Regions from separate parts of the Actinocorallia sp. A-T 12471 genome, predicted to be linked through region 1. Evidence: predicted binding sites of a transcription regulator. Region 1 holds the regulator's gene; the other holds the start of a gene.
The links. The regulator HspR, encoded in region 1, represses chaperone genes until heat shock. The targets are predictions, from matches to a motif close to ANTTGAGTCNNNNNGACTCAANT.
Positions count from the first base shown of each region.

Region 2: the regulator HspR is predicted to act here: its motif matches at 6,635-6,657, upstream of lon (endopeptidase La).

Region 1 is NZ_JAWZTE010000006.1:260,990-271,698, reverse strand. Features, by position in the region: gene R9X44_RS19385 (NYN domain-containing protein) at 1-803, shown strand, start outside; gene R9X44_RS19380 (tetratricopeptide repeat protein) at 877-1,437, shown strand; gene R9X44_RS19375 (alkaline phosphatase D family protein) at 2,299-3,858, opposite strand; gene R9X44_RS19370 (hypothetical protein) at 3,975-4,367, opposite strand; gene clpB (ATP-dependent chaperone ClpB) at 4,917-7,511, opposite strand; gene R9X44_RS19360 (heat shock protein transcriptional repressor HspR) at 7,540-7,965, opposite strand; gene dnaJ (molecular chaperone DnaJ) at 7,966-9,132, opposite strand; gene grpE (nucleotide exchange factor GrpE) at 9,204-9,761, opposite strand; gene dnaK (molecular chaperone DnaK) at 9,758-10,709, opposite strand, start outside.
Region 2 is NZ_JAWZTE010000002.1:401,850-412,558, reverse strand. Features, by position in the region: gene R9X44_RS06895 (MFS transporter) at 1-737, opposite strand, end outside; gene R9X44_RS06890 (glycosyltransferase family 1 protein) at 940-2,046, shown strand; gene R9X44_RS06885 (DUF2334 domain-containing protein) at 2,033-2,767, shown strand; gene R9X44_RS06880 (glycosyltransferase) at 2,775-3,860, shown strand; gene R9X44_RS06875 (hypothetical protein) at 3,891-4,253, shown strand; gene R9X44_RS06870 (DUF3817 domain-containing protein) at 4,266-4,598, shown strand; gene R9X44_RS06865 (winged helix-turn-helix domain-containing protein) at 4,812-5,465, shown strand; gene R9X44_RS06860 (M23 family metallopeptidase) at 5,462-6,424, shown strand; gene lon (endopeptidase La) at 6,677-9,043, shown strand.

The DNA.
Region 1 (10,709 bases):
CGGTGTCCTCCTCTTCGATGTCCGGCTCCTCGATGCCCGCCTCCCTCGCCAGCGTCCTCGCGGCCGCTTCGTCCAACGGTTCCACGCTCAGCTCCCTGGCCAACGGGCTCGGCGCGTCGGCCGCCCCCGCCGTCAGCGCCGCGCCGCCCGCCGCCGCGCCCGTCGCGGCCCCGGTCGCCGCGCCGCCCGCCGCCCCGGCCGCGCCGCAGCTGCCCTCGCCGTCGAGCGCCGCGTCGAACGTGCTCAGCGGTATCCCGTTCACCACCCCCTCGCAGACTCCCGCCCCGGCCGCGCCCGCGCAGCCGAGCTATCTGAACACCGGCCCGGTCACCCCGAACCCGTTCGCGGTCCCGGCCCCCGCGCAGCCCGCGACGGCCTCGCAGTTCGGCACGGCCGCCTCCCAGTTCGGCAGCACCTCCTCGGCCTCGCCGTTCGGGACCGCGCCCTCGGCCTACCCGCTGACGCCCCCGGCGGCGGCCGCGCCCGCCATGCCCTCCTACACCGCCTCGCCCGCGCTCCCGGTCGTGCCGCAGGCCCCCGCGGTGCCCGCCGCGGGCCCGAGCCTTTCCGACGCGGTCAAGGCCGCGCACACCGAGGGCCAGGAGTTCGGCGAGTCCGTCGCCCGCGACGCCCCGGCCCTGTGGCTCGAGGCGGTGCTCGCCCGCAAGCCGCGCATGCCCTCGGACCTTGAGGCGCGCCTGCTCCAGGGCTCGGCGCTGCCGATCGACTTCCTGCTGCACGACGAGGTGCGGCACTCGCTGCGCCGCGGATTCTGGGACGCGCTCGAGCGCTCCCGTAGGTGACACGGCCGCCACCTTCCGCTGATCTTGAGTAATCTCCCGGTTTTGCCGGGGGCGCGCGGGTAACGTCTAAGCCGTGACCCACGTGACCGAAGGCGATCTCGACGACCTGGAGTTCGACAGCCTGCGGACCGGAGAGCACCGCGCCGCGGCGGTGACCTTCGCCGACTGGGCGGACAACGCGACCCGGGAAGAGGGCCTGACCCGCGCGATGCTGCTGCTGCGGGCCGGCGAACAGTTCCAGCACGCGGGCGACCACTCCCGCGCGGCCGAGGTGTACCGCCGCGCCATCGAAGACGGCGGGGAGACCTACGGCGACGCCCGCGTCTACCTCGCCGACGCGCTGCTGAAGCTCGGCGACAACGCGGGAGCCGTCGGCCTGCTCGCCGAGATCCGCGACAGCGCCCCAACCGACCCCGAGGTGTACCGCTCGGTCGCCGAGATCCTCTACGAGCACGGCGACCTGCTTGGCGCGCACACCTGGTCGACCCACGGCGCGGACCTCGTGCTCGCGCTGCCCGAGCGCACCAGGGGCGACGCCGCCGAGAGCCTCGAGGGCCTGCTGCGCCTGCGCTTCCGCGCCCGCGTCGACCTCGGCCGCCCCGAGGACGAATACGACGCCCTCCTCGACGCCTGACCCCCCAACCCCCCTCCCCACACAGGCGCGCCCACCACGCGCCTGCCCCCTCCCCCCACCCCTCACTCCCCCGCGCCCGCCGCGCGCCCGTCCCCACAACCCCCAACCCGTCCCTCCGCACCGCGCCACCTGCGCGCGTCCCTGCCGCACCACACCCGGCCTTTCTCGCTGGGCCGCGTGCGCGTGTGCTTGCTGTGCGCCGCGTGGGCCTTCCCACTGTGCCGCGCGCGAGCGTCCCCGCAGCGCCGAACGCGGTCCTTCGCGCGGTGCCGCGTCTACCTGTGCTTGCTGTGCGGTGCGCGGCCCTACGCGCTGTGCCGCCTGCGTGCGTTCCTGCTGGGCCACGCCCGGCCCTTCCCGCTGTGTCGCGCGCGAGCGTCCCCGCCGCGCCACGCGAAGTCCTTCGCGCGGCGCGGCCTGCGTGTGTTCCTGCCGCACCATGCGCGGCTCTTCGCGCTGTGCCGCGCGCGAGTGTTCCTGCCGCGCCACGCGCGATCCTTCGCGCTGTGCCGCCTGCGTGCGTTCCTGCTGGGCCACGGGCGGGCCTTCGCGCTGGGCCGCGTGCGCGGGTGTTTGCTGGGCAGGGTGCGGGGCTGCTCGCCGCGCCATGGGCGGGGTCGCTCGGTGTGTGGCGGTGAGGTGGTGTGCTGCGGATCGCAGTGCGCGGCGCAGGGTGTGCAGGGCGCGGGACTTGAGGGTGTTCCAGCGGTTCATTGCGATCTCCTTCGAACAGGTTTTCGGTTCCTGTTCCCCAGTAGATCGCACTGAAACCGCGCCGAACGCCGATCCGCGCGATCTGTGGATAACTTTTTTCGGCGGGGAAATCGGCAGGTCAGGGTGGGTTTGGGTGTGGGTGGGGGGTCAGTTCGGGGTGAGGGGGGCCGAGCGTAGGACGCGTAGGGCGGTGCCTGTTTTGGGGGTGTGCCAGACGACGGAGTCGGGGGTGACGGTGGCGATGGCGTTGTGGAACCAGGGGCCGTCGGTGAGGCGCCAGGAGAACGGCGGGCGGCGGACCCCCGTCGTCCTGGCGAACAGGCGGGCCGGGCCGTTCAGGACGCGGAGGCACGCGATGCGGTTCGCCCACTTGAACGGGCCGTTGAGCGGGTTGCGGAACGGCGAGCAGACCGCCTGGAAGATCGGCAGGCCGCCGCGCGCCTTGGCGAGGTAGCTGTAGTGGATGTCCCCGCCCAGGAACGCGATCGTCTTGGGCGGCACGCCGCGTCCGCCGCGCGCGACCTCCACGACCGCTTCGGCGACCTTGGCGAAGCTCGCCCGGAACGCGGCCCAGTGCTCGAGGTCGGCGTACCTGCGCAGCTTCTCGCCGAACCCGTCGGCACCGCGCGCGGCCAGCGGCTCGTTCCACGCCTCCGCGTAGTGGATCACCGGGGGCAGCAGGAACGGCAGCGAACTCGCGATGAGCAGCTGGTCGACCCCGCCCGTCAGCTGCCGGTCGAGCCAGGCGTGCTCGGCGTCGTCCAGCATCGCGCGGCGGTCGGCCGTGAGCAGCCGGGACGCCCTGCTGTCGACGACCACGACACGGGTGCGGCCCAGGTCGAAGCGGAACGACCACCTTGCCGTCGCCGGCTCGCGGTCGGCGAGGTCGGCGAACTCGTCGAGGACCGCGCCGCCGTCGGCCGCGCCGCGCACCGCCGCGAGGATCTTGTCGGCGCGGCGCTCCTCCGGCGACAGGTTGCCCAGGTGCTGGTAGACCCAGTACGCGCCGATCCCGCCGACGATCCTGCGCCGCCACCACGGCAGCGCGTCCATGGACTGCCGCCACGAGTACGAGGTGTTCCAGTCGTCGCGCACGTCGTGGTCGTCGAACACGCTGCGGGTCGGGACCGTGGACAGCAGCCAGCGCACGGCCGGATCGGTGGTCCAGGCGAGCCGGTAGAGCTCGGTGTACTCCTCGAAGTCGGCGATCTCGTCGCCGGGCGGCACGGTGATGTCGCGGCGGCCCCTGATGAACGCCTTCATACGGTCGCCCGTGCCGTCGGCGTACACCTGGTCGCCGATCATCAGCAGGACGTCGGGGAACGCCGCGCCGTTCTTCAGCTCGTGCGCGAACGCGCTGAGCGCGTCGATCCCGTGGGTCTCGGTCGCGGCGGGCGCGACCCGGCACGACCCGAACGCGACGGCCGACGGACGCGCCGGATCGACGGTCCGGATCGCGCTCGGCGGGAACTCGGTGCCCGCCTCCGGCCACACCCTGCGCCCGTCGAGGTGCACCTCATACGGGGTGGTGGAGCCGGGTTCGAGCCCGTCGACGTCCACCAGCGCGTAGTGGTGGCCGTGCACGGCGAAGGTCGGCTCGGTGCGCCCGAGCACGGTCACCTCGCAGGACTCGGACGTCTCCACCCAGACCGTCGCGCCGTGTTCCCCGACCCACCGCAGCAGCGGCCCCAGCACCAATCCCGTCATACCCACCATTGCACCGGAACCGCCGCCCCCCGTCCACACGCCCCGCCTTGCGCCCCGGGAAACGGGACGCGGCCCGCCCCCTTCCGGGGACGGGCTGTCGCGTGCGGGTCAAGGCGTCAGCGGCCCGCGCGGTTGTTCATCCGCCGGGTCGGCAGGGTCCTGGCGTTGCCGCGGCTGCGCTGCGCCATCGCGGCGGCCCGCCTGTCGGTGCGCTTCAGCGCGGCCTTCTTGCCCGACCTGCGGGCGGGCTTGGCGGGCGTCTGGCTCGCGTCGGCGGCGGACACGGGGAACACGGCGGTGACGGGAAGGGAAGCGCGCATAAGGGTTTCCTCCTGCTGGTCGGCGGTCGGGGCGGAAGTCTGGGCGGCGTTCACGGCGGCGGGCATGCGCGGCTCCTCGTTCTGGGCGTGCTCGGCGTTCTGGGCGGTGGCGGCGACGGCGTCGGGAAGGGCGGTCATGCGGTTCTCCTCACGGGCGGCGGGGGCGGGGCGGCGAGCGGGAACGGTCACACGGACCTCCTGACGGTCAGGGCCGGACGGCACGGCGGACGGGCCGAGGGGAAATGAGGGCAGGCCGGTAGCAGGCATGGGCGACTCCTCGAAGAAGTGCGGAAAGAATCGCGCGCTCAGGCAACGAATGGCGGCACGACAAAGGAACACCCGGCACAGCGGTATTCAGAAGTCGCGCACAGCGCATTTCACGCCGAAGGCACGGAAGAATTCCGGAAAAGGTTCCGAAGAAAAGGGACGCCGCGCGAGGCCGACGGCGAACGCCGTCGAAGCGCGAGGTCTCAGTAAGGGAAGGGCACGGGTGAGGCGTCAGGACAACGAGCGCTGTACGCCCGCCTACGGCGGCGCGTTGGGCGACGCCACGGGCTCTCAGCCGTGCTGCGGGAGCCGCTGAGCGGCTGCTACCGGAAGGATCAGATCTCCATGGCCAGAACATTAGCCCGTCCCCGCGCGGGAAGTCAACCCATTATCGGCGGGCCGCGGAAATTCATCGACGGGAAAGGAAAAGGCCCGCCTCCCGGGGTGGGAAAGCGGGCCTGGAAAGGCGGCTCAGCGCTTGCTGAGCGGCACCGTGGAGCGCACGACGAGCTTGTCCGTCGCCGGATCCACCTCGACGGTGACCTCCGCGCCGTCGCGGATCTCCCCCGACAGCAGGCCCCTGGCGAGCTGGTCGCCGATCGAGGTCTGCACAAGGCGGCGCAGCGGACGCGCGCCGTAAGCCGGGTCGAAGCCCGTGCGGGCGAGCCACGCCCGCGCGTCCGGCGAGACCTTCAGCGAGAGCTGGCGGTCGGCGAGGCGGTCGGCGAGGCGGTGGACCTGGAGGTCGACGATCTCGGCGAGCTCGTCCTGCGAGAGGGCGTCGAAGACGATGACGTCGTCCAGCCGGTTCAGGAACTCCGGCTTGAACGCCATCCGCACGGTCTTCATCACCGCCTCGCGCTGCTCGTCCTTGCTCAGCGACTGGTCGACAAGGTACTGGGACCCGAGGTTGGAGGTGAGGATGAGGATGGTGTTGCGGAAGTCGACGGTGCGGCCCTGGCCGTCGGTGAGGCGGCCGTCGTCAAGGACCTGGAGCAGCAGGTCGAAGACCTCGGGGTGCGCCTTCTCGACCTCGTCGAGCAGCACCACGCTGTACGGCCTGCGCCGGACCGCCTCGGTGAGCTGCCCGCCCTCCTCATACCCCACGTAACCGGGAGGTGCACCGACGAGCCGGGCGACACTGTGCTTCTCGGAGTACTCCGACATGTCGATGCGGGTGAGCGCGCGCTCGTCATCGAACAGGAAGTCCGCGAGCGCCTTGGCCAGCTCGGTCTTGCCGACGCCGGTCGGGCCGAGGAACAGGAACGAGCCGGTCGGACGGTCGGGGTCGGCGACGCCCGCGCGCGAGCGGCGCACCGCGTCGGAGACCGCGACGACGGCGTCGTGCTGCCCGATGAGGCGGCCGCCGATGACGTCCTCCATGCGGAGCAGCTTGGCGGTCTCGCCCTCCATGAGCCGCCCCGCGGGGATGCCCGTCCAGGCGGAGACCACGTCGGCGACGTCGTCGGGGCCGACCTCCTCCTTCACCATCGCGCCGCGCGTCTCGGCGTCCTCCGACGCCTGGGAGATCTCCTTCTCCAGCGACGGGATCTCGCCGTAAAGCAGCCGCGACGAGGTCTCAAAGTCGCCCTCGCGCTGTGCCCGCTCGGCGAGGCTGTGCAGGTCGTCGAGCTTCTTCTTCAGCTCGCCGACGCGGTTCAGGCCGGCCTTCTCCTGCTCCCAGCGGCCGACGAGGCCGTGCAGGTGCTCCTGCTTGTCGGCGAGGTCCGCGCGCAGCTTCTCAAGCCGCTGCCTCGAAGCCTCGTCGGACTCCTTGGCGAGCGCCATCTCCTCCATCTTCATCCGGTCGACCGTGCGCTGGAGCTGGTCGATCTCGACGGGACGCGAGTCGATCTCCATCCGCAGCCGGGACGCCGCCTCGTCGACGAGGTCGATCGCCTTGTCCGGCAGGAACCGCGAGGTGATGTAACGGTCCGACAGCGTGGCCGCCGCGACGAGCGCGGAGTCGGAGATCTGGACCTGGTGGTGCGCCTCGTACCGGCCCTTGAGGCCGCGCAGGATCGCGATGGTGTCCTCGACCGAGGGCTCGCCCACAAAAACCTGCTGGAAGCGCCGCTCGAGCGCCGGGTCCTTCTCGATCCGCTCGCGGTACTCGTCGAGCGTCGTCGCGCCGATCATGCGCAGCTCGCCGCGCGCCAGCATCGGCTTCAGCATGTTGCCCGCGTCCATCGCGCCCTCGGCCGCGCCCGCGCCGACCACGGTGTGCAGCTCGTCGATGAACGTGATGATCTGGCCCTCGGACTCCTTGATCTCGTTCAGGACCGCCTTCAGGCGCTCCTCGAACTCGCCGCGGAACTTCGCGCCGGCGACCATCGCGCCGAGGTCGAGCGAGATGAGCCGCTTGTCGCGCAGCGACTCGGGCACGTCGCCGGTGACGATCCGCTGGGCGAGCCCCTCGACCACCGCGGTCTTGCCGACGCCGGGCTCGCCGATGAGCACAGGGTTGTTCTTGGTGCGCCGCGACAGGACCTGGACTGTCCTGCGGATCTCGCCGTCCCGGCCGATGACCGGGTCGAGCTTGCCGTCGCGCGCCTTCTGGGTGAGGTCGACCCCGTACTTCTCCAGCGACTGGAACGTGTCCTCGGGGTTCTCACTGGTGATGCGGCCGTGCCCGCGCACCTTCTCGAACGCGTCGAGCAGGGCGTCGGGGTTCGCGCCGTACTCGCGCAGCAGCTCGGCGACCTGGCCGCCGTCCGTCGCCAGGCCCACCAGCAGGTGCTCGGTCGAGACGTACTCGTCCTGGAGCTGGCGGGCGCGCGAGGCCGCGGTGTTCAGCGAGGCGAGCAGCTGCCGCGACGTCTGCGGCGCGGAGACCGTCGAGCCCTGCGCCTTCGGCAGGCCCGCGACCAGCTCCTCGGTGCGCCGCCGGATCGCCGACGGGTCCGCGCCCACCGCCTCGAGCAGCGGCACCGTGGTGCCCTCGTTCTGCGCCAGCAGCGCCGCCAGCAGATGCGCCGGCTCGACCTGGGGGCTGCCCTCCGAGGCCGCCCTGCGGACCGCGACCGAGACCGCGTCCTGGCTCTTGTTGGTCAGCTTGTAGTCCATTGGCTCAACCCCCGCGTTCGAAAAACCGTCAATCCTGCTGTTTCCGCCAGAGCACGACCCCGGTCTGGCGAATCGGGACGAGGTCGCCCCCGCGCCCCTCCCCGCGCATCTGCGCCAGCCTCGCGGCCACCGCGCGGGTGGACTCCAGCTCGCTGCCCATGTCCTCGACAAGCCGACGCAGCCGCGCGAGTTCGTCGCGCAGCTCGTCGTTCACCCGCTGGAGTTCGAGGATCTTGCTGATGCCCGCCAGGTTGACCCCCTCCTCCTGGGAGAGCCGCTGGATCTCGCGCAGCGCCGCGATGTCGCGCGCGGAGTACCTGCGGCCCCGGCCGGAGGCCCGGCCGGGGGAGACGAGCCCCATGCGGTCGTAGGTACGCAGCGTCTGCGGGTGCAGTCCCGACAGCTGCGCCGCGATCGAGATGACATAGACCGGGGTGTCGTCGGGGAACTCCACTTACCCCTCCCTTGCCTGCTGCACCAGGCTCTGGCGCAGGTCGTCGCCGCGGTGGGTCTGGGACAGCTCGGTGAGCGCCCCGCGCTCCTCCTCGGTGAGCTTCTGCGGCACGTTCACCTCGACGGTCGCGAGCAGATCGCCCTTGGTGCCGTCGCGGCGGGTCGCGCCGCGGCCGCGCACCCGGAACGTGCGCCCGTTCGGCGTGCCCTCGGGGATGCGGAGCTTGACGGGCTGGCCGCCATGGACCGGCACCATGATCTCCGCGCCGAGCGCCGCCTCCGGGAACGTGACGGGGACGGTGACGGTGAGGTTGTCGCCGTCGCGGCCGAACACCGAGTGCCCGGACACCTTCAGCTTGACCAGCAGGTCTCCGGCCGGGCCGCCGTTCTCGCCGGGCGCGCCCTTGCCCTTGAGCCGGATCGTCTGGCCGTCCTTCACGCCCGCGGGGATGCGCGCCTGGATCGTGCGGGTGCTGACCGCGCGGCCGCTGCCGTGGCAGGTCGGGCACGGGTCGTCGACGACCATGCCCCGGCCGTGGCAGTGGCTGCACGGCTCGGCGAAGCCGAACCCGCCCATGTTGCGGGTCTCCTGGCCGGTGCCGTCGCAGTACGGGCAGACCCGGGGCAGGGTGCCCGCCTTCGCGCCGGTGCCCCGGCATGTCGCGCAGGGGGCCTCGGAGGACAGGCGGAGCGGGACGGTGATGCCGTTCAGCGCCTCGCTGAACGTCAGGGTCACCTCCGACTCGACGTCCTGGCCGCGGCGCGGCCGGCGCGTCGAGGTGGTGCGGGTCTGGCCGCCGCCCCTGCCGAACAGGCCGCCGAAGAGGTCGCCCAGCCGCTCCCCGGCCCCCGCGCCGCCCGGCGCGTTGCCGAACAGGTCGTTGAGGTCGAAGCCCTGCGGGCCCGCGCCCGCGCCGCCGCCACGGAACGCGCCCCCGTAGGCCCTGACCTCGTCGTACTCCTTGCGGCGCTTGTCGTCGGACAGGACGTCGTAAGCCTCGGAGATCTCCTTGAACCGCTCCTCGGCCTCGGCGTCGCCCTTGTTGGCGTCGGGGTGGTACTTGCGAGCGAGCTTCCGGTAGGACTTCTTGATCTCGTCCTGGGTGGCGGTCTTGGCGACACCGAGGGACTTGTAATAGTCCTTCTCAAGGTAGTCCTTGGTGCTCACCGGCTCCCCTTCGAAATGTGCTTCGGATCTTGCCCCGGGGGCGTGCCGCCGCCCCCGGGGCAGGTGTCAGTTCAGGTCTGCGGTCCGGCCACGACCACACGGGCCGGCCGGACGACTCGCTCGCCGATCCGGTATCCGGGCTGGTAGACCTCCAGCACCGACTCCTCCTCCACGTCCGCGGACGGGACGTGGGTGAGGGCCTCGTGCACGTTCGGGTCGAACGGATCGCCGACCGCCCCGTAACGCTCGAGCCCCAACTTGCCGAGGGTCGTCTCCAGGGACTCCCCCACCGACTTGAACGCGCCGACGAGCTCGTCGTGCTCGCGCGCCTTGTCGACGCTGTCGAGGATCGGCAGCAGATCGGTGAGCACGCCCGCGATGGCCTGCTCCCGGACCGCCACCCTGTCGCGCTCCACCCGCTTGCGGTAGTTCACGTACTCGGCCTGGAGCCGCTGAAGGTCCCTGGTGCGCTCCTCAAGCTGCTCGCGCAGCTCCGCGGAGGACTCATCGACCGCCTCGTCGGCCGGAGCCGCGGACTCCTCCTGCTCGGAAGGGGTCCGCAGCTCGCCCGTCTCAGGATCGATGCGCCGCGAGTCGCGGATCACCGGTTCTTCCTGAGAACTGCTCACTTGGCGTCCTTGTCGTCGTCGATGATCTCGGCGTCCACGACCTCGTCGTCCTGCGCGCTGGAGTCGTCAGCGCCAGGGGCGGCGGCGTCGGCGGCGCCTTCGGACTGCTGCTGGGCGTACAGGGCCGCGCCGAGCTTCTGCGAGGACTGCGCCAGCTTCTCGGCCGAGGACTTGATCAGCTCGGTGTCGGTGCCCTCGAGGTTCTTGCGCACCTCGGCGATGCTGTCGGTGACCTCCTTCTTGAGGTCCTCCGGCAGCTTGTCCTCGTTCTCCTTGACGAACTTCTCCGTCGAGTAGGTGAGGGTCTCCGCCTGGTTGCGGATCTCGGCCTGCTCCTTGATCTTGCGGTCTTCCTCGGCGTACTGCTCGGCCTCGCGCATCATCCGCTCGATGTCGTCCTTCGGCAGCGCGGAGCCGCCGGAGATGACCATCGACTGCTCCTTGCCGGTGCCGAGGTCCTTGGCCGAGACGTTCACGATGCCGTTGGCGTCGATGTCGAACGCGACCTCGATCTGCGGGACGCCGCGCGGCGCGGGCGGCAGGCCGGTGAGCTGGAAGGTGCCGAGCTTCTTGTTGTACGCCGCGATCTCGCGCTCGCCCTGGTAGACCTGGATCTCCACGGACGGCTGGTTGTCGTCGGCCGTGGTGAAGGTCTCCGAGCGCTTGGTCGGGATCGTGGTGTTCCGCTCGATGATCTTGGTGAAGATGCCGCCCTTGGTCTCGATGCCGAGTGACAGCGGGGTGACGTCGAGCAGCAGGACGTCCTTGACCTCGCCCTTCAGGACGCCGGCCTGCAGGGCCGCGCCGACCGCGACGACCTCGTCGGGGTTCACGCCCTTGTTCGGGTCCTTGCCGGCCAGCTCCTTGACCAGCTCGGTCACCGCGGGCATGCGGGTGGAGCCGCCGACCAGGACCACGTGGTCGATCTTGTCGACGGTGATCCCGGCG
Region 2 (10,709 bases), on a different contig from region 1:
ACGGCTATCGCCGCCACCGCCACCCGCGCGCTGGGGGAGCGGCCGAGGACGCCGAGCGCGACCCGCAGCGACCGTTCGGGCGCGATCGCGCCGCGCGCGCTGCCCTCGTGCGCGACCTGCAGCGGGTCGGGCCGCAGCCCCGCGAACGCGCCGACGGCGGCCATCGCGAACACGACGGCGGCGAGCGCGAAGACGCCGAGGTGGCCGCCGGTGTCGTCGAGCTGCCCCGCGACCAGCGGACCCGCGACCGCGCCGCCGGTCGCCGCCCACACGATGATGCTGAGGTCGCGGGCGGGGTGCCCGGGCCGCGACAGGTCGGTCGCGGCGAACCGCGCGGCGAGCCCCGCCGCGCTCCCGCCGCCGAGCAGCAGCGTCCCGGCGAGCAGAAGTTCCCACGTTCCGAGGGCAACCGCGACAAGTGCGACAAGCGCCCCGAGTACGCCGCAGCCGTAACCGAACGCGAGAGCGGGACGGCGGCCCCGTCCGGCGGCCAAGCGCGCTATCGGCACGGCGACCACCGCCGCGCCCAGGAGCACCCCCGCCTGGGCGAGCCCCGTCACCGTCTCGCTGCCGGAAAGGTGCCTGGCCGCGAGCGCCCCGGCCGCCGCGCCCGCGCCGATGCCGATCCCGGCGACGACCTGGACGGCGGTGAGCACGAGGAGCACGCGGCGCTGGACCGCGGCGCGGTAGACGGCGAGCCGGGACGTCCACGCCCGTCCCGAACTTGTGCTGGTCATCGCGCGTCCCTCGATGGTCAGTCCTCGGCGGCCGTGGCTAGATATCCGGAATTGTGATGATCTGCCCGGTCGGGTGCGCGTCAGCATAGTGACGGCAAGTCACCGAGCGCGAGTGTTCGTCTGCTGTTTTCTCGCCTGGTTCCGTCCTGAGGTCGGAAGGTCGTCCCGATTCGTCACGATCACCACCGTGAAGGTGGCAATCGTGGCGGAATCGTTCCTGCCGAGGGTGAACGGCGTGACCAACTCGGTCTGCCGGGTCCTCGAACACCTGGCCGCGCGCGGACACCAGGCGCTCCTCGTCGCCCCGGCCCCCGGCCCGGACAGCTACGCGGGCACGCCCGTCGAACTCGTGCCCGGCCTCTCCCTGCCCGTCTACAAGTCGTTCACCGTCGGCGTCCCCGGACGCAAGGTGGAGCACGCCCTACGCGCGTTCCAGCCCGACGTCGTGCACCTCGCCTCTCCCGTCGTACTCGGCGCGGCGGGGGCGACCGCAGCCAAGCGGCTTGGGGTGCCGTCCGTAGCGGTCTTCCAGACGGACATCGCAGGGTTCTTCCGCGGTTACGGCTTCCGCGGCACCGACTCGGTTCTCTGGTCCTGGCTGAGGCACGTCCACGCCAAGGCGGACCGGACGCTCGCCCCCTCCCGTCCGACCCTCCGGGACCTGGAAGAGCGCGACTTCCCCCGGCTCGCCCTGTGGGGCAGGGGAGTGGACCAGGAGACGTTCCATCCGGAACGCCGCTGCGCCGCGACCCGCGCCGCGCTCGCCCCCGACGGAGAGATCCTCGTCGGATACATGGGCCGTCTCGCGCCGGAGAAGCAGGTCGAGTTGCTGTCCTGGCTGGACGGGCTCGAAGGGGTCCGCGTCGTCGTCATCGGAGACGGACCGGCGGAAGAGAACCTGCGCACGCTGCTGCCCAAGGCGGTCTTCACAGGGTTCCAGACCGGGCCCGACCTCGCCCGGCTCCTCGCCAGCCTCGACGTCTTCGTGCACACCGGGGCGAACGAGACGTTCTGCCAGGCCCTTCAGGAAGCCCTCGCGTCCGGCCTGCCCGCCGTCGCGCCCGCCGCGGGCGGCCCACTCGACCTCGTACGCCCCGGCGTCAACGGACTGCTCTTCACCCCGTCGGACGGGGCGGCCCTCCGCGCGGCGGTAGCGTCACTCGCCTCCGACGCGCCCACGCGGGAGCGTATGGGCCGCGCAGCCCGCAACTCGGTACGCGGCAACACCTGGGAGGCGGTCTGCGACAGGCTCCTCGGCCACTACACCGAGGTCATCTACGGCACGGGGGCCGACCGTGCCGTCGCGTGAGGCACGGCTCGTCGTCTCCGTCCACGACGTCGCCCCCGCGACCGCAGCCGCCACCGCGACCTGGCTCACCGACCTCGAAGCGCGCGGCGTCCCCGCAAGTCTGCTCGTCATCCCCGGCGCCTTCGGCGGACGGCCCGGCCTCGGCGACGACCCCGAGTTCGCCCGCCGCCTCCGCGCCGTCGACGGCGCACACGAGATCGCGTTGCACGGACTCACCCACACACGGGTGCCTGGCGGGTCTCCCTGGCTCCAGTGGGCCAACACCCTGATAGCGCGCGGTGCGGGGGAGTTCTGCGCGCTCGACCCCCACGAGGCGACGCGCAGGCTCCGGACGGGAATGGCGATCATGGAACGGGCCGGCCTCGCCGTCGACGGGTTCACCCCGCCCGGCTGGCTCGCCTCACCCGGCACCCGCGACGCGCTCGCAAGGCTCGGGTTCGCCTACTGGACCAGCCAGACCGGGATACACGACCTGCGCCGCCGCCGCGTCCTCCGCGTCCCCGCCTTCTCGCACAGGCCGGGCGGCACGGGCGAGCGGACGGGAGCCGCGCTGATGGTCCGCGCGGCACGCGCCCTCGCCGGAGCGGGCCGCTCGCTCAGGATCGCGCTCCACCCCGCCGACCTCGACCGGCCCGGCCTGCACGAGGCGGCCCTCACCGCGATAGACGCCGCGCTCAGGGCCGGGGCGCGGCCCGTCACCTACCGCGCGCTCCTTGCGTGAGGAACGCATGAGGATCGTCCAGCTCGCCAACCTCTACAGCCCGGTCTCCGGAGGGCTGCGCACCGCCGTTGACGAACTCGGCAGGGGCTACGCCAAGGCGGGCCACGAAAGGTTCCTCGTGCTACCGGGTCCGGGAAGGTCGCGCAGGGAGACCGAGGCCGGGACCGTGATCACCGTGCCGGGGCCGTCGGTCGCGCCGGGATATCGCCTGGTCCTCGACCCCCGGCCCGTCCTGCGCGCGCTGGACGAGATCAAGCCCGACTCCGTCGAGGTCTCCGACAAGGCGACCCTCACCGTCGCCGCCCGCTGGGCGCGGCGGAGCGGAGCGCGCTCGGTGCTGTTCTCCCACGAACGCCTCGACGCGATCCTCGCGCCCCGCGTCCCGTCATGGGTCGCGCTCGACCGGGGCGCTGACCTGTGGAACCGGAGGCTCGCCGGTGCCTTCGACACCGTCGTGGCCACGTCGGAGTTCTCCGCCGCCGAGTTCCGCAGGATCGGCGCGCCGTCCGTCGCGCTCGTCCCCCTCGGCGTCGACCTCACCACCTTCCGGCCCCGGCCTTCGCCGCCGCGTACCGAGGCGCGCCTTGTACTCCTCGGGAGGCTGTCGAAGGAGAAGCGGCCCGGCCTCGCCCTCGCGGCCCTGCGCGAGCTGCTGGCGCGCGGGCACCGGGCCCGTCTCGACGTCATAGGCGGCGGCTCCCTCGGCCCCGCCATGCGCAGGGCGGCCGTGGGACTTCCCGTGCGCTTCCACGGCCACCTGGGCGTCCGGGGGGAGGTGGCGGGCCTCCTCGCCGCCGCCGACGTGGCGCTCGCCACATGCCCCGTCGAGTCGTTCGGCCTCGCCGTCCTGGAGGCCCTGGCGTGCGGCACGCCCGTCGTCTGCGCGAACGCGGGCGCGGCCCCCGAACTGATCGTCCCGGGAGCGGGCGAGGCCGCGCCCGCCGACGCCGCGGCCTTCGCCGACGCGATCGTCAGGCTGCTCGCCCTGCCGGAGGCGCGGAGGCGGGCCGCCGCCCGCGCGCGGGCCGAACGCTACCCCTGGACAAAGGCCGTGCACGGCCTCCTCAACGTCCACGGTGGGGGTGGGGACTGATCGCCCCGGGGCGGCGGTAGTGTCAGGGACGTGAAACGGTTCTTCACACCCGGCTGGCTGGGCATCCACCTCATCGCGATCGTGCTCTTCTTCGCGTTCCTGGCGTTCGGCTGGTGGCAGTTCGAGCGGGCCCAGGCGGGCAACGCGCGAAGCTGGGGCTACACCTTCGAGTGGCCCGTCTTCGCGGGATTCGTCCTGGTCATGTGGATCAAGATGATCCGCGACGAGCTCAAGGCCGCCAAGGAACCCCCGGTGGACCCCAACGCGGCCCCCGCCGAACCCGTCCGTACCCTCACCGAAGCCCAACTGATCAAGGAAGCCGAAGCGGAGAACCCCGAGCTGGCGGCCTACAACCGCCGTCTTGCCCGGCTCGCCGCGCAGAACCGGCGCTAGAAAGGGAACCCTGTGGAAGCGGCCATCACCCGGTACCGCGTGCTCGCGACCGTCGTCGGCATCATGCTGCTCCTGCTGTGCTTCGTGGCCGTGCCGCTGCGCTACATCTGGGACAACCCCGGACCTTCCGGGATCATCTCCCCGATCCACGGGTTCCTGTACATGGTCTACCTCGTGGCCTCCTTCGACCTGTACACCAAGGCGTCCTGGCCGCTGAAGAAGATGGCGGTCATGGTCTCCGCGGGGCTCGTCCCGTTCCTCGCGTTCTTCATCGAGCGCCGCATCGTCGCCGACGCCCGCGAGGTCCTCGCCGAACGGGACGCCGCCAAGCCCGCCCCGGCCTGACCCGGGACCGCCTGACCCGAGATTTTTGCCAGCCCCTCTCCTCGCGCCCCTCGTCGAGGAGAGGGGCTGCGCGCGTCTTGCGGCCCGCGTACTACGACCCGAACCCGCCCGGCACCGCCGGGCGGGTTCTTTTTTTGGAGTTGACGGATGACGTGGAGTGATGTTCAATCGGAATTACGTAATGACGTAGTCGCGTGATCGGGGGGCGGGAGCATGGCCGGAAAGGCGCGGAGCGGTGCGGAAGAGGCCGGTGCCGGGGCGGCCGAGGGCGTCGGCGGATCCGTCGGTGCGGAAGGCGTCGCGCAGGCGGGTGCGGAACCGGGTGCCGCGGAGGGCGCGGGTGACGGGCGGAGCGTCGAGGAGCGGCTGAGCGCGGTGGAGAGCGCGCTCGCCGCGCTGGTCGCCGCCGAACGGAAGGTCGCGGCCCCGACGCCACGGCCGGAACACGGCGGCGCGGCCCCACCAGATCTGTTCTGGGCCCTTGAGGGGCTGCGCGAGCGCGAGCCCGCGCCGGGCGCGGTGATGATCGTCGGCGACGTCGCGCTGCCCGACGGCCGCACGGCGGGCTGGCAGCTCGGCGCAGGCACCGCCGATCTGCTCGACGACGAATGGGAGTCGCTCGCCGAGGCATTCGCCGCGCTCGGCCACCCGGTCCGGCTCAGGCTCGTGCGCGAGGTGCTGCGCGGCCACGGCACCGCACGCGAACTCGCCGATCTCGACGGCATGGGCACCACCGGGCAGGTCTACCACCACCTGCGCCAGCTCGCCTCGGCCGGCTGGCTGCGCGCCCGCGAGGGCGGCCGCCACGAGGTCCCCGCCGAGCGGGTCGTCCCCCTGCTCACCACGATCCTCGGAGGCCGACGGTGAACACCACGGACACGACGAACACGACAGGCACGGTGAACGCGAGGGTGAGGCGGGCGATCGCCCGCTGGGGCGATGTGTCCGTCAAGGTCTTCGCGGCAGGCGTGCTCGCGCTCGTGCTGTTCGACATTCCCTTCTGGTGGTACTGGATCTTCCTCGCGGTGCTCGCGCTGTCGTTCGTCCGCCCGGCCTGGGACCGCGAGCGCGAGCCGGTGCCCGTCGCCGCCCCCGTCGTCGGGCGGTGGCTCGCGCTCAACAGCCCGGGCACGAAGGTCCCCGCGCACGGCAGCCGGGGCTACGGCCAGACCTACGCGATCGACATCCTCGTGCCGCACGTGGTCGAGGCGGCGCAGGGCCCGCACCCCAAGCCGCGCTACGGCTGGGGCCTGCCACGCCGCGCGGAGGACTACCCGTGCTTCGGCGAACATGTCCTCGCCGTGGCCGAAGGGGTGGTCGTCGCGGCGGGCGGCGGCCAGCGCGACCACCGCGCCCGCGACACCTGGCCCGGCCTTGTATACATGGCGATCGAGGGCTTCTTTCGTCAGGTCGGCGGCTGGCGCTTCGTCTTCGGCAATCACGTGATCATCGACCACGGTGACGGCGTCTACTCCGCCTACGCCCACCTGCGCCGGAACTCCCTCAAGGTCGGGGTGGGCGACCGGGTCTCCGCCGCCCATCCGCTGGGCGAGGTGGGCAACTCGGGCAACACCTCGGAGCCCCACCTCCACTTCCAGCTGATGGACTCGCCGCACCCGCCCGCCGCCTCCGGCCTCCCCTTCAGCTGGACCACCACGGTCCTCGAGCCCGCCCTCGTCGCCCCCCAGTACGGCCTGCCTTCCCCCACCCCGCCGCCGACCCCGGGCAGCCCGCCCAACTCCCACATGTTCACCGCCCGACCACTGGCCACCCCGTTAGCTCCCTTAGGCCCGGCGTCCAGCTCACCCGGCGTCCAGGTCCCCTAAGCCCGGCATCCGTCGGCGTCTCCGGGGCTGCGTCCGTCGCCAGGCCCCGCGTCCGTCCGCGCTCCGGGTGAAAGGGGGTGCGGGGCGGGCGGGGTGCGGGGAATGCGGGGGAGGCCGCCGGGGTTGGGGCGGATCTGCGGGTCGGTGGAGGTTCGTCAGGTTGATCGCTGTCGGCGAACAAGGGTTGGGGAATGAATAGGGGCTCTGGTTTCTTGAGTGTGAGTGACTCAAGAACCATGACTGGGGAGTGAGATGAGCGAGAGACTTACGGTGCCCGTGCTGCCGCTCGACGACACGGTCGTGCTGCCCGGCATGGTCGTGCCGCTGGAGCTGAACGACCGCGAGGTCCGGGCGGCGATCGAGGCGGCGCGCGCCGTGTCGTCGGGCAAGCCGAGGGTGCTGCTCGTGCCCAGGATCGAGGGCAGGTACGCCGACGTCGGCGTGCTGAGCGTCGTCGAGCAGGAAGGCAGGCTTCCCGGAGGCGAACCCGGCGCGGTCGTCAGGGCCGTCGGCAGGGTCCGCATCGGCACCGGCACGACAGGTCCCGGCGCCGCGCTGTGGGTGGAGGGCGACACCGTCGACATCCCGGCCGCGGGCCCGGAGGCGGCCAAGCTGGCCAAGGAGTACAAGGGCCTCCTCCAGGCGATCCTGCAGCACCGCGGCTCGTGGCAGCTCGTGGACATCGTCCAGCAGATAGACGACCCGTCGATCCTCGCCGACCAGGCGGGCTACGCGCCCTACCTGAGCGTCGCGCAGAAGATCACCCTGCTGGAGACCGCCGACGTGGTCGAGCGGCTGGAACTCGTCACCGGCTGGGCCCGCGACCAGCTCGCCGAGCTCGACGTCGCCGAGACGATCCGCAAGGACGTCCAGGACGGCATCGACAAGCAGCAGCGCGAGTTCCTGCTCAAGCAGCAGCTCCGCGCGGTCCGCAAGGAGCTCTCCGAGCTGAACGGCGACGCCGAGGAGGGCGAGGAGGAGGACTACCGCGCCCGGATCGAGGCCGCGGACCTGCCGGAGAAGGTGGAGAAGGCAGCGCTCAAGGAAGTCGACAAGCTGGAGCGGTCAAGCGACGCCTCCCCGGAGGGCTCCTGGATCCGCACCTGGCTGGACACGGTCCTGGAGATCCCGTGGAACGAGCGTTCCGAGGACTCCTACGACATCGAGGGGGCCCGGGCCATCCTCGACGCCGACCACGCGGGGCTTGACGACGTCAAGGAACGGATCATCGAGTACCTCGCCGTCCGCAAGCGGCGGTCCGACCGCGGCCTGGGCGTCGTCGGCGGCCGTCGGTCGGGGGCCGTCCTGGCGCTCGCCGGCCCTCCCGGGGTCGGCAAGACCTCGCTCGGCGAGTCCGTCGCGCGGGCGATGGGCCGCGAGTTCGTCAGGGTCGCGCTCGGCGGCGTCCGGGACGAGGCGGAGATCCGCGGCCACCGGCGCACCTACGTGGGCGCGCTGCCCGGCCGCATCGTCCGGGCGATCAAGGAGGCCGGTTCGATGAACCCGGTCGTCCTGCTCGACGAGATCGACAAGATCGGCGCTGACTACCGCGGCGACCCCACGGCGGCCCTGCTCGAGGTGCTCGACCCGGCGCAGAACCACACGTTCCGCGACCACTACCTCGAGGTGGAACTCGACCTGTCGGACGTGCTGTTCCTGGCGACCGCCAACTCGCTGGAGACCATCCCCGGCCCCCTGCTCGACCGCATGGAGCTGGTGACGCTCGACGGTTACACCGAGGACGAGAAGGTCACGATCGCGCGCGACCACCTGCTGCCGCGCCAGCTCGACAAGGCGGGCCTGGAGTCCGGCGACGTCGTCTTCCCGGACGAGGCGCTGCGGCTCATCGCGGGCGAGTACACCCGCGAGGCCGGCGTCCGCTCTCTCGAGCGGTCGATCGCGCGGGTGCTGCGCAAGGTCACCGCGAAGGTCGCGCTCGGCCAGGTCGAGCTGCCGGTCGTCATCGACGACCTCACCGACTACCTGGGCCGCCCCCGGTTCACCCCTGAGGTGTCGCTCAAGGAGTCCGACCGGCGCACCGCCGTCCCCGGCGTCGCGACGGGCCTCGCGGTGACGGGCGCGGGCGGTGACGTCCTGTACGTCGAGGCGTCTCTCGCGGACGCCGAGACCGGCGACACCGGCGTGACCCTGACGGGCCAGCTCGGCGACGTCATGAAGGAGTCGGCGCGGATCGCGCTGTCGTACCTGCGCTCGCACGGCGCGGAGCTCGAACTGCCCGTCGGCGACCTGAAGGACAGGGGCGTGCACGTCCACGTCCCGGCCGGCGCGGTCCCGAAGGACGGCCCGTCCGCCGGCGTGACGATGACGACCGCCCTCGCCTCGCTCCTGTCGGGCCGCCCGGTCCGCGCTGACGTGGCGATGACCGGCGAGGTCTCCCTCACCGGCCGGGTCCTGCCGATCGGCGGCGTGAAGCAGAAGCTGCTCGCCGCCCACCGCGCCGGAATCACCACGGTCCTCATCCCCAAGCGCAACGAACCCGACCTGGACGACGTCCCCGCCGAAATCCTCGCCCAACTCACCGTCCACCCCGTAACCGACGTCCGCGAGGCCCTCACCCTCGCCCTAGAACCCGCCACCGCCACCCCCCTAGCCGCCTAACCCACCCCACCCCGGGGGCCGGCCCACCCAACCCGGCCCCCACCCCACCCCACAAGGCCCCTACCCTCCTGCCCGCACACCCCTCCCACCCCCACGCCCGAACCCAAAGGCCCCTGCCCCTCCAGTCCCCGCGCCCGTCCACCCCGCCCGCCCGTCCCACCCCCGCGTCCCTCCTACCTGCGCATCCCTTCTGCCCCGTGCCCGTCCTCCCGGACGCCTGTCGTACCCGGGCACCCGTTGTGCCCGCGCGTCCCTCCTACCTGCGCATCCCTTCTGCCCCGCGCCGGTCCTCCCGGGCGCCCGTCCTACCCCCGCGTCCCTCCTACCTGAGCATTCCTCCTGCCCCGCGCCTGTCCTCCCGGACGCCTGTCGTACCCGGGCACTCGTGCTGCCCGCGCGTCCCTCCTACCTGAGCATCCCTCCCGCCCCCGTGCCCCTCCCACCCGCACGCCCGGACCCAAAAGGTCCTGCCCATGTGCCCCTACTGCCCGCGCGCCCTCCTACCCGCGTGTCCCTCTCACCCCCGCGCCCGTCCCCCCGTGCCCGTCTTACCCGCGCGGCTGTCCTGCCCCGTGCCCTCCCGCCCGCGTCTCCTATCCCCGCGTCCTCCTGCCTGCCCTACCTGCGCAGCCTCCTGCCCGCGCGCCCCTCCCAGCCCCTACGCCCCTCCCACCTACGCATTCCTCTCACCCCCGTGGCCCTCCTGTACCCGTGCGCCCGGACCCAAAAGGGTCCTGCCCGCGCGTCCCTCACCCCCGCGCCCTCCTCCCAAGTGCGCCCGCCCTACCCGCGCGTTCCTCCCACCCCCCGTGCCCCTCCTACCCGCACGCCCGGACCTAAAAGGTCCTGTCCCTGTGCCCCTCTCACCCGTGCGCCCTCCTACCCGCGTGTCCCTCTCACCCCCGGGCCCGTCCTGCCCCGCGCCCGTCTTACCCGCTCGGCCGTCCTGCCCCCGCGCCCTCCCGCCCACGTCACTCCTGCCTGCCCTACCTGCGCATCCCTACTGCCCGCGCGCCCCTCCCACCTACGCATTCCTCTCACCCCCGTGCGCCTCCTGTACCCGTGCGCCCGGACCCAAAAGGGTCCTGCCCGCGCGTCCCTCTCACCCCCGCACCCTCCCAAGTGCGCCCCTCTCACCCGCGCGCCCTCCTACCAGGTGCGCCTGTCCTACCCGCGCGTTTCCTCCCACCTGCGCAGCTTTCCTGTTCGCGCGCCCCTCCTGCCTTCGCGCTCCTCTCGCACCTTGCACGTGCGCGCCTTCCCGTGTGCGCCCCCGTCTGGGCGTGCGCCTCTTTGCGCGAGTGCGGTTCCTTGCGTGTGTGGGGCTCCTTTTGCACGTGCGGCCTATTGCGGGGTGCGGGCCCTTCTGCGCCTGCGGTCTCCTGGGCGCTCGCGGTCTCTTGCGCGCGTGGGGCGCTTTTTCTTTTTGCGTTGGGTGCGGCTCTTTCGCGCGTGCGGCCCCGCCCCGGCCGTTCGACCACGACCCCGCTGCGGGGGTGGTCCTCACACGCGCAACCCTCACACACGCGCAACCCTCACACACGCGCAACCCTCACACACGCGCAACCCTCACACACGCGCAACCCTCACACGCGCGCAACCCTCACGCGTGCGCGGCCCTCACACGCGCGCGGCCCTCACGCGGGCGCGGCCCGTCTCCCGCGGA